DNA from 3 places in the Streptomyces sp. NPDC058198 genome. Region 2 is predicted to be linked to each of the others. Evidence: riboswitches for the same ligand, from Rfam matches in the RefSeq annotation. Region 2 holds a riboswitch; each other region holds the start of a gene.

Region 1 (3,269 bases), on a different contig from region 2:
GCCCCCAGTGCCGCTCCACCGACTCCCTCAGGGCGGCGGGCAGTTGGGCGTACCACCGGCGGTAGTCGGCGGCGGGGATACGGACCGGATTGCGGGCCAGCTGCTCCTCGGTCAGCCACTCCTGGTCATGGCCGCCGGCCTCGATCAGCGCGTAGATCAGCTCGTCGCCGTCGCCGGACTCCAGGCCCGGGACCTCTTCCGTACCGAAGTCGTAGCCCTCGGTACGGAGCCGGCGCAGCAGGGCGACGGCGCTGGCCGGGGTGTCCAGACCGACGGCGTTGCCGATCCGGGAGTGCTTGGTCGGGTACGCGGACAGCACCAGCGCGAGGCGCTTCTCCGGGTTCGGGATATGGCGCAGACGGGCGTGCCGTACGGCGATCCCGGCGACGCGCGCGGCCCGCTCGGGGTCGGCGACGTACGCCGGAAGACCGTCCTCGTCGATCTCCTTGAAGGAGAACGGGACGGTGATGAGCCGGCCGTCGAACTCCGGCACGGCGACCTGCCCCGCGGCGTCCAGCGGCGACAGACCTTCGTCGCTCTCCTCCCAGGCGCTGCGCGATCCGGTCAGGCACAGGGCCTGGAGAATCGGTACGCCGAGGGCGGCGAGGGCGCCCGCGTCCCAGGACTCGTCGTCGCCGCCCGCCGAGGCCTCGGCGGGCCTGGTGCCGCCCGCGGCGAGCACGGTGGTCACGAGGGCGTCGGCGGCGCGCAGCGCGTCGAGCAGCTCGGGCTCGGGGGCGCGCAGGGAGGCCACGTACAGCGGCAGGGCCCGGCCGCCGGCCCTCTCGATCGCGGAGCACAGGTCGTCGACGAAGGCGGTGTTGCCGCTCATGTGATGGGCGCGGTAGTAGAGCACCGCGATCAGCGGGCCGCCGCCCGCCAACGGGCGGGGGGCGCGTAGGAGCGGTCCCCAGGTGGGCGCGGCGGCGGGCGGCTCGAAGCCGTGGCCGGTCAGCAGGACGGTGTCGGAGAGGAACCGCGCAAGCTGCTCCAGGTTGGCGGGACCGCCGTGGGCGAGATAGGCGTGCGCCTCGGCGGCGATGCCGATGGGGACCGTGGAGGCTTCCATCAGCTGGGCGTCGGGGGCCTGTTCGCCGGTGAGGACCACCAGGGGGCGGTCGGCGGCGAGGAGCTGGTCGATTCCGTCCTGCCAGGCGCGCAGCCCGCCGAGGAGACGTACGACGACGAGGTCGGCGCCCTCCAGCAGCGCGGGCAGCTCGTCGAGCGCGAGCCGGGCGGGGTTGGCGAACCGGTACGGGACCGGGCCGCCCGCCGCACGGGCGCTGAGCAGATCGGTGTCGGACGTCGACAGGAGCAGGATCATGCGGCGTCTCGCCTTCCTCGGGGTCCGCGCCCCGGGCGGTAGGAAGACGGCGGGAGTTCCTGGCTCACCCGGCTGCTGCCGGGCTCACAGTGGCGGGACCGCGCCGGATTCTCACCGGGCTTCCTCCCCTGACGCCGTCTATGGCGGTGACGGGCCTGAAGACCCGTCGTCTGCATAGTAAGTGCTGCAGGTCACGGCGGGGAGGGCGCCTGGGCGAACGGCCGGACGGGGCCGGGGTGAACAGCCGGGCGGGGGCCGGGTGAACAGCTGGGCGGAGGCCGGGCGAACAGCGCGAGAACGGCCGGGCGGAGGCTGAACGGAGGCCGGAGCCGACGGCCGGGCGGCGGCCGGAACGGGCGGGGAGGGCGTCGGAGTACGTGGGTATGCTCGCCGCCATGCCGCCTACCTCGCCAACACCCGTGAACCGGGACGAAGCTCCCGTCCGGGAGCGCGGTGACGCCTGCCCAGGAGCGCTCCGGCTGCATGCCGCCGACGACGGCCGGCTGGCACGACTGCGGCTGCCCGCCGGTCTCCTGACGCACCGTCAGGCGGAGGCGCTGGCGACGGCGGCCGAGCGGCTGGGCGACGGCCGGCTGGACATCACCTCGCGGGGCAACGTCCAGCTGCGGGGGCTGGGCGAGAGCTGCGGCGGGGAGCTGGCGGAGCTGCTGTACGAGGCCGGCCTGCTGCCCTCGGAACGGCACGAGCGGGTACGGAACGTGATCGCTTCGCCCCTGTCGGGACTGGACGGAATCCCCCGCGCGGACGTGCGGTTGTGGGCCCGGGAACTGGACGCGCTGCTGTGCGCGAGCGAGGCCGCGACGGCTCTCTCGGGGCGGTTTCTGTTCGCGCTGGACGACGGCCGCGGTGATGTGGCCGCCCTGGGCGCGGATGTGACGTTGCTCGCACAGTCGGACGGAACAGCGGTGTTGCATACCGGGGCGAACGGGTCAGGACTGCGGGTCTCCGCGGGCGACGCCCCGCGCGCCGCTCTGTTGGCGGCGGAGACCTTCCTCACGGTGGCGGCGGCGAGCGGCTCGGGCGCCTGGCGGGTACGGGAGTTGCCCGCGGGCCATGGGCTGGACGCGGCGGTGACCACGGGGCTGGCGACGGCCGGGATCGCGACGGAGCCGGTGGCCGAGTACGGGGCGGAGTACGCGACGGAGCCCGGGGCGGCGTACGGGGCGGAGCCCGGGGCCGAGTACCGCGCCGAGTACGGGGCGGACGTGGCGCGGCCGGAAGCCGGGCCGCCCGTCCCGGGGCCGGTCCACTCCCCCGACGGGACCGTGGCGCTGTCCGTGTACGCCCCGCTGGGACGGCTGAGCGTCGCGCAATGGCGGCTGCTGCTGTCGGCAGGCGAGCGCGGGACGAACGACCGCACCCTGCGGGTGACCCCCTGGCGCGGAGTGATCGTGCCGGGCCTGGACCCGGCCACGGCCCACGACCTCCTGGACCGCCTCCGCACCGCCGGACTGATCACGGACCCCCACTCCCCCTGGCACAACGTCGGCGCCTGCACCGGCCGGCCCGGGTGCGCGAAGGCACTCACGGATGTACGGGCGGACGCGGCCGAAGCCGTAACGGCCGCCCGCCCCGGTGACCTGCCCGCCACCGGCCCCGGCGGACCGCCCGCCACCGGCCCTGGTGACCTGCCCGCCACCAACCCCGGTGACCTGCCCGTCTACTGGTCGGGCTGCGCCCGCCGCTGCGGCCATCCACAGGGCAGCTGGGTGGATGTCGTCGCGACCGGCGAGGGCGGCTACGACATCTCGGTGCGGGGACATCTCCTCAGGGCCACCACAGGACCAGAACTCGCCGAAGCGGTCGCGACGGCCCGGAAACCCACGACGGCACGCACCACCCCAGTGACGAGATGAGCGAGACCACAGTGTCCACAGTGTTCGACTACGAGAAGGACGGCGCGGCCATATACCGCCAGTCCTTC
Region 2 (3,269 bases):
CGCATCATCCGCACCATGGGCACCGGCCTCACCGACCTCAGGCCGCAGCAGGGCTTCGCCGCCCAGACCAGCGCCGCGACCGTCATCCTGGCCTCCTCCCACCTGGGCTTCTCCCTCTCCACGACGCAGTCCTGCTCCGGCGCCGTGATGGGCGCGGGCCTGGGCCGCAAGGGCGGGGTGGTCCGCTGGTCCACCGCCACCCGGATGTTCGTCGCCTGGGGCCTGACGCTGCCCGCCGCGGGCCTGGTCGCCGCCGGCGCCGAGTTCCTGACCGGCCAGGGCGCCTGGGGCGTCACGGTCGTCGCCGTCCTGCTCGTCGTGCTGTCCGGTGTGATCTGGCTCGCCTCGCGCCGCCGGCCGGTCGACCACACGAACGTCAACGAGACCGGCGGCGAGGCCGGCCCCGCCACGGACACCGAGCCCGCGGGTGTGGTGACCACCGCCATCGCGGCCGTCACCCCGCCGCCCACGGCCGCCGCCGCGGCCGCGCAGGACCTCTCGACCACCATCCCGGCCCCCACGGGCCCCGCCGGCGAGCCGGCGCGAACCGCCACGGTGTAACGGCTCCCCCGCCGACCAGACCGCAAGGAAAAGGACCGCATGAACATCGACTGGGCAGCCCTCGGCTCCGTCTTCGGCGTCAGCCTCGTGGCCACGATCGGACTCGTGGGCCTGTTCACCCTGGGCATCGTGGGCCTCGCCAAGCAGGAGTCCGCCGCCACTCAGGGCGCCAACGGCTCGGTGGCACTGGCCCGCACCGGCGCCTACGCCTGCTTCGCGCTGTGCGCGGCGGCCGTGGCGTACGGCATCTACCTGATCGTCGCCTGACCCCTGAGCACAGTTCGACTACGACACCGTTCGACTACGGCAGTTCGACCCCGGCCGGCCCCGGCGCACTTCGTGTGCGCCGGGGCCGGTTCCTTGTGGCCCGTGGGGAACACGCGCCGTGTGGGGCTGGGCACTCTGTCCCGTCGCAGGTCAGAGATGAGTTGACGGGTGTTTGCGCAGCGTGGTGGACTGCCGGGGCCATATACGGAGGCAGAAGAGGAAGCCGGTGCGAATCCGGCGCGGTCCCGCCACTGTCACTGGGAATCTCGTCCCCAGGAGCCAGGAACTCTCGCCGCCGCATTTCGTCGAGCCGGGGCGCGGACCCTGAGTGAGGACATTTCGCCATGCCTGGCCGCGGTTCAGCCGCCGAGCGGGTCTTCGCGTACGGCGCCACCGCCGGCCTCCTGTGCGACCGGCTGTTCGGCGATCCCCGACGGGGCCACCCGGTCGCCGTGTTCGGCAGGACCGCGGGGGCCGTCGAGCGGACGCTCCGGCGTGACCACCGCGGATGGGGCGCGCTGCACACCGTGGTGTGCGCCGGTGGCGCCGTCGGCGCCGCGGCGCTCGCCGCCCGGGGCGTACGGGACCGTCGCGCCGCCTCTGTGGCCCTGACCGCCGCCGCCACCTGGGCCGTTGTCGGTGGCACCTCGCTGGGGCGGGAGGCGCGGGCCATCGGCGGCGCGCTCGCCGCCGGGGACATCGAACGGGCCAGGGAGCGGCTGCCGCATCTGTGCGGACGTGACCCGCAGGCCCTGGACGGACAGCAGATCGCCCGGGCCGTCGTGGAGTCCGTCGCCGAGAACACCTCCGACGCCGTCGTGGGCGCGCTGGTGTGGGGAGCGGTCGCGGGGGTGCCGGGGCTCGTGGGCTTTCGTGCCGTGAACACCCTGGACGCGATGGTGGGTCACAAGTCCGCCGTGTACCGCCGGTTCGGCTGGGCCTCGGCCCGTCTCGACGATGTGGCCGGCTGGCCCGGCGCCCGGCTGACCGCCGCGCTGGCCGTGCTGGCCGGCGGCGATCCCCGGGGGGCCGTGCGGGCGCTGCGCGACGACGCCCGCCACCATCCGAGCCCCAACGCGGGCCCGGTGGAGGCGTCGTTCGCCGGCGCGCTGGGCGTACGGCTCGGCGGGACGCTCACGTACGGCGGACGCGTCGAGCACCGGCCCGTGCTGAACGGCGAGGGGCGGCCCGTCGAGGTCGCGGACATCGAGCGGGCCGTGCGCCTGTCGCGCCGGGTGAGCGAGCTCGCCCTGGCGGCCTGTGTGGCCGGCCGGTTCGGCTGCGGCGCCCTACGGCGGACAGCTTCGGGAAAGGGACGCGGATGAGTCGGGGCGGGCGCGGCGGTGGGCTGCTGATAGCCGGAACGACCTCGGACGCGGGGAAGAGCGTCGTCACCGCGGGCATCTGCCGGTGGCTCGTACGCCGGGGGGTGAAGGTCGCGCCCTTCAAGGGGCAGAACATGTCCCTGAACTCGTTCGTGACGCGCGAGGGCGCGGAGATCGGGCGGGCGCAGGCGATGCAGGCCCAGGCGGCCCGGGTCGAGCCGTCCGCGCTGATGAATCCCGTCCTGCTGAAGCCGGGCAGCGACCTCAGCAGCCAAGTGGTGCTGCTGGGGCGGCCGGTGGGCGAGCTGAGCGCCAAGGGATTCTTCGGAGAGCCCGGCGGACCGTCGTCCCCCGGAGGAGCCCTGTACGGCGGCGGGCGGGCAGCCCTGCTCGGGACCGTCCTGGAGTGCCTGGAAGAGCTGCGGGGCAGCTACGACGCCGTGATCTGCGAGGGGGCGGGCAGCCCCGCCGAGATCAATCTGCGGCGTACCGACATCGTGAACATGGGCATCGCGCGGGCCGCACGGCTGCCGGTGGTGGTGGTCGGGGACATCGACCGCGGCGGGGTCTTCGCCTCGTTCTTCGGGACGACCGCGCTGCTGAGCCCCGAGGACCAGGCGCTGATCGCGGGCTATCTCGTCAACAAGTTCCGGGGCGACGTGTCGCTGCTGGAGCCGGGTCTCGAGATGCTCCGCGGGCTGACCGGGCGGGCCACGCTGGGGGTGCTGCCGTGGCGGCACGGTCTGGGCATCGACGAGGAGGACGGGCTGCGGGTCTCCCTGCGCGGCGCCGTGCGCGAGTCGCTGACCGCTCCCCCGCACGGCGAGGACGTGCTGCGGGTGGCGGTCTGCGCCGTACCGCTGATGTCCAACTTCACCGATGTGGACGCGCTGGCCGCCGAGCCGGGTGTCGTCGTGCGGTTCGTGGACCGGGCCGAGGAGCTGGCCGACGCCGATCTGGTGGTGGTGCCGGGCACGCGCGGCACGGTGAAGGCGCTGGCGTGGCTGCGGGAGCGCGGGCTCGCCGACGCGATCGTCCGGCGGGCCGCCGAGGGGCGTCCCGTGCTGGGCATCTGCGGCGGTTACCAGATCCTGGGCGAGCACATCGACGACGAGG
Region 3 (3,269 bases), on a different contig from region 2:
GTTCGGGCTCGCCGTGCACCAGGACATCGATCCCGGCCTTCTCCTGGAAGGAGATCACCTCACGGATCTCGGCCTCGATCCGCTCGTCGTAGCCGGCCTCGTCCAGCCGTCCCGCCCGCCGCTCGGCGCGCGCCGTGCGCAACTCCGAGGTCTGCGGGAACGAGCCGATGGTGGTGGTCGGCAGCAGCGGCAGTCCGAGCCGCTCGCGCTGGGCGACGGTGCGCTCGGCGTACGGCTGGCCCCGGCGGGCGTCCGCGGCGGTCACGGCCGCGGAGCGGGCCCGTACCGCGGGATCACGCGTGATCGCCGAGGAGGCCCGGGAGGCCAGATCGGCGCGGTTCGCGGAGAGCCGGGCCGTGATCGGTCCTGTGCCCCCGGCGAGACCGCGCGCGAGTGTGACGACCTCGTCGGTCTTCTGGCGGGCGAAGGCCAGCCACCGCGCGAGCTGCGGATCGAGCTCCCGCTCGGCCGCCGTGTCCAGCGGGACGTGCAGCAGGGAGCAGGATGCCGACACATCGACCCGGTCGGCGAGACCGAGCAGCGTGGCCAGGGTGGTCAGCGAGGCCGCGAGATCGTTGATCCACACATTGCGGCCGTCCACCACCCCGGCGACGAGCCGCTTGCCGGGCAGGCCGCCGACCGCCGCGAGGTCGCGGAGGTTGGCGGCGGCGGGACCGGTGAAGTCCAGGGCGAGACCCTCGACGGGGGCTTTGGCCAGCACGGGAAGCGCCTCGCCGAGCCGGTCGAAGTACGACGCCACCAGCAGCTGGGGCCGGTCGGTGAGCGCCCCGAGCTCGCGGTAGGCGCGCGCGGTCGCGTTCAGCTCGGCGGGCGTACGGTCCTGGACCAGCGCGGGTTCGTCGAGCTGCACCCACTCGGCGCCGGCGGCCCTGAGATCGGCCAGCACCTCCGCGTACACCGGGAGCAGCCGGTCGAGCAGGGTCAGCGGCTCGAAGCCGGCGGCCACACCCGGCGCGGGCTTGGCGAGCAGCAGATATGTGACGGGACCGACCAGCACGGGCCGGGCGGTGTGGCCGAGCGCCACGGCCTCGCGCAACTCGCCGACCTGCTTGGCCGAGTCGGCGCGGAAGACGGTGTCGGGGCCCAGCTCGGGGACGAGATAGTGGTAATTGGTGTCGAACCACTTGGTCATCTCCAGCGGCGCCATATCCTGCGCGCCGCGCGCCATGGCGAAGTAGCCGTCGAGGGCGTCCGCCTCGACGGCCGCCCGGTGCCTGGCGGGGACGGCGCCGACCATGACGCTGGTGTCGAGCACATGGTCGTAGTACGAGAAGTCACCCGTGGGCACTTCACCGAGACCGGCACCGGCCAGCTGCCGCCAGTTGTCGCGGCGCAGCCCCTCGGCGGTCTCCCGCAGGGCTTCCGCGGTGACCCGGCCCTTCCAGTAGCCCTCGATGGCCTTCTTCAGTTCACGGTCGGGGCCCTGGCGCGGGTAGCCATGGACGGTGGACCGGGACGCCGCGGCTGCGGACTTGGGTGTCACGGGACTCTCCTTCGCGAGTCATGCGGGAACGATCCCGGGTCGACCCGTGGGAAGCGAAGGAACGGAAGCCGGGGCGAAGCACACCGCGTCGCGCGCATGCCCGCCCGAGAACCGCCGACCCGCCCACGAGGTCACCGAGATCTCCGTGTGCGGTGCTCGCACACGGGCAGTGGCAGGTCTTCGGACTCATGGGCACGCCTCGTGGCCGTGACCGTACGTATCCGTACGGGTACGAGGCTCCTACTGGCCGTCGCTTCCCGGACGCGGTGCGTCCAGTGCGTATGACGGCGGTCGTTCCCACTCACCGCTGCGGGGCAGTCCCGGATTCCCACCGGGTTCCCTCTTACGACGCGTCTGCCTGGCGGGCAGGGCGAACCAGCTGCGTCCCCAGCGTAGACGAGTTATTCCGAAGTAGCGTCGTCCGCCCGGAGGGCGGGCCCGGCGGTGTCCGGTGCGTGCGATCGCAAGGCGCCGAGGTGCCCTCGTAGCGGAGCTACTAGGGCATTTCGGCAACGCCGCGAGCGTGCGTGCCGGACACCGCCGGGCAGACGGGACTTCGGAATGACTCGTCTAGAGCCACGGAGGGGGCGGGGACCAGCTAGATCCATGGAACGGACATGTCCGATACTGGGGCGCATGCGTCGGATCACGGAAGGAACCAGCGAGAGCATGGGCCAGGACGGACCGGTACTGACCGGCAGGGCGGGCCGCACGGCCCACATCACGCTCAACCGCCCCCGCGCCCTCAACGCCCTCACCCACCCCATGGTGCTGACGATGTCCGCGGCCCTGGCGGAGTGGGAGCGGGACGCGAGCGTCGCCGCGGTGATCATCTCCGGGGCGGGTGAACGCGGGCTGTGCGCGGGCGGTGACATCCGCGCGATCCACGAGGACGCGCGCACCGGCGGCGGGGACGCCTCGACCGCCTTCTGGCGCGACGAGTACCGGCTCAACGCCCGTATCGCCCGCTACCCCAAGCCGTATGTCGCCCTGATGGACGGCATCGTGATGGGCGGCGGAGTCGGTGTCTCGGCGCACGGCAGCGTACGGATCGTCACCGAGCGCTCGGCCGTCGCCATGCCGGAGACCGGCATCGGGCTGGTCCCCGATGTGGGCGGGACCTATCTGCTGTCCCGCGCGCCCGGCGAGCTGGGAACGCATCTCGCCCTCACCGGAAGGGCGGTGGGCGCGGCGGACGCGCTGCTGTGCGGGCTCGCCGACCACTTCGTACCCTCGGACCGGCTCGACGACCTGCGCGCCGAGCTCGCCGACGCGGACGTACGGGAGACGGTGCGCCGGTACGCGCGCTCCGCGCCGGAGGGCCAACTCGCCGCGGACCGGGGCTGGATCGACGCCTGTTACGCGGCCGATTCGGTGGAGGAGATCGTCGACCGGCTGCTCGGCGACGGCCGGCCGGCGTCGAAGGAGGCCGCGGAAACGATCCTGACCCGGTCACCCACCGCCCTCAAGGCCACCCTCGCCGCGCTGCGCCTGGCCCGCGGACTGACCACGCTGGAGCAGGTGCTCGACCAGGAGTACCGCGCCTCGTGCGCCGCGCTCACCACCCCTGACCTGCTGGAGGGCATCCGTGCCCAGGTCATCGACAAGGACCGCGCGCCGCGCTGGTCGCCGAAGGAGCTGGCGCAGGTCACGGACGCGGAGGTGGAGCGGTTCTCCGCCCGGCCGCCCGGCGGTGACCTCGGGCTCGGCGCGGGCTGACGCGGACTCAGCGTCCGCCGAGGCGGTGGCGCTTGCGCCAGGCGAG

The links. A riboswitch is a leader RNA that binds a small molecule or an ion and turns the genes downstream of it on or off. The one in region 2 is predicted to bind cobalamin.
Region 1: linked by a shared signal. The riboswitch ahead of cobN (cobaltochelatase subunit CobN) and the one ahead of ACFVWW_RS29140 (cobalamin biosynthesis protein) in region 2 are both predicted to bind cobalamin.
Region 3: linked by a shared signal. The riboswitch ahead of metE (5-methyltetrahydropteroyltriglutamate--homocysteine S-methyltransferase) and the one ahead of ACFVWW_RS29140 (cobalamin biosynthesis protein) in region 2 are both predicted to bind cobalamin.

What each region holds. Positions count from the first base shown of each region.
Region 1 is NZ_JBHVVP010000017.1:49,077-52,345, reverse strand. Features, by position in the region: gene cobN (cobaltochelatase subunit CobN) at 1-1,324, opposite strand, end outside; cobalamin riboswitch at 1,358-1,507, opposite strand; gene cobG (precorrin-3B synthase) at 1,720-3,201, shown strand; gene ACFVWW_RS32090 (precorrin-8X methylmutase) at 3,222-3,269, shown strand, end outside.
Region 2 is NZ_JBHVVP010000012.1:155,682-158,950, reverse strand. Features, by position in the region: gene ACFVWW_RS29150 (anion permease) at 1-561, shown strand, start outside; gene ACFVWW_RS29145 (hypothetical protein) at 601-828, shown strand; cobalamin riboswitch at 1,005-1,140, shown strand; gene ACFVWW_RS29140 (cobalamin biosynthesis protein) at 1,173-2,153, shown strand; gene ACFVWW_RS29135 (cobyric acid synthase) at 2,150-3,269, shown strand, end outside.
Region 3 is NZ_JBHVVP010000014.1:102,142-105,410, forward strand. Features, by position in the region: gene metE (5-methyltetrahydropteroyltriglutamate--homocysteine S-methyltransferase) at 1-1,504, opposite strand, end outside; cobalamin riboswitch at 1,658-1,899, opposite strand; gene ACFVWW_RS30565 (enoyl-CoA hydratase/isomerase family protein) at 2,141-3,223, shown strand; gene ACFVWW_RS30570 (TVP38/TMEM64 family protein) at 3,231-3,269, opposite strand, start outside.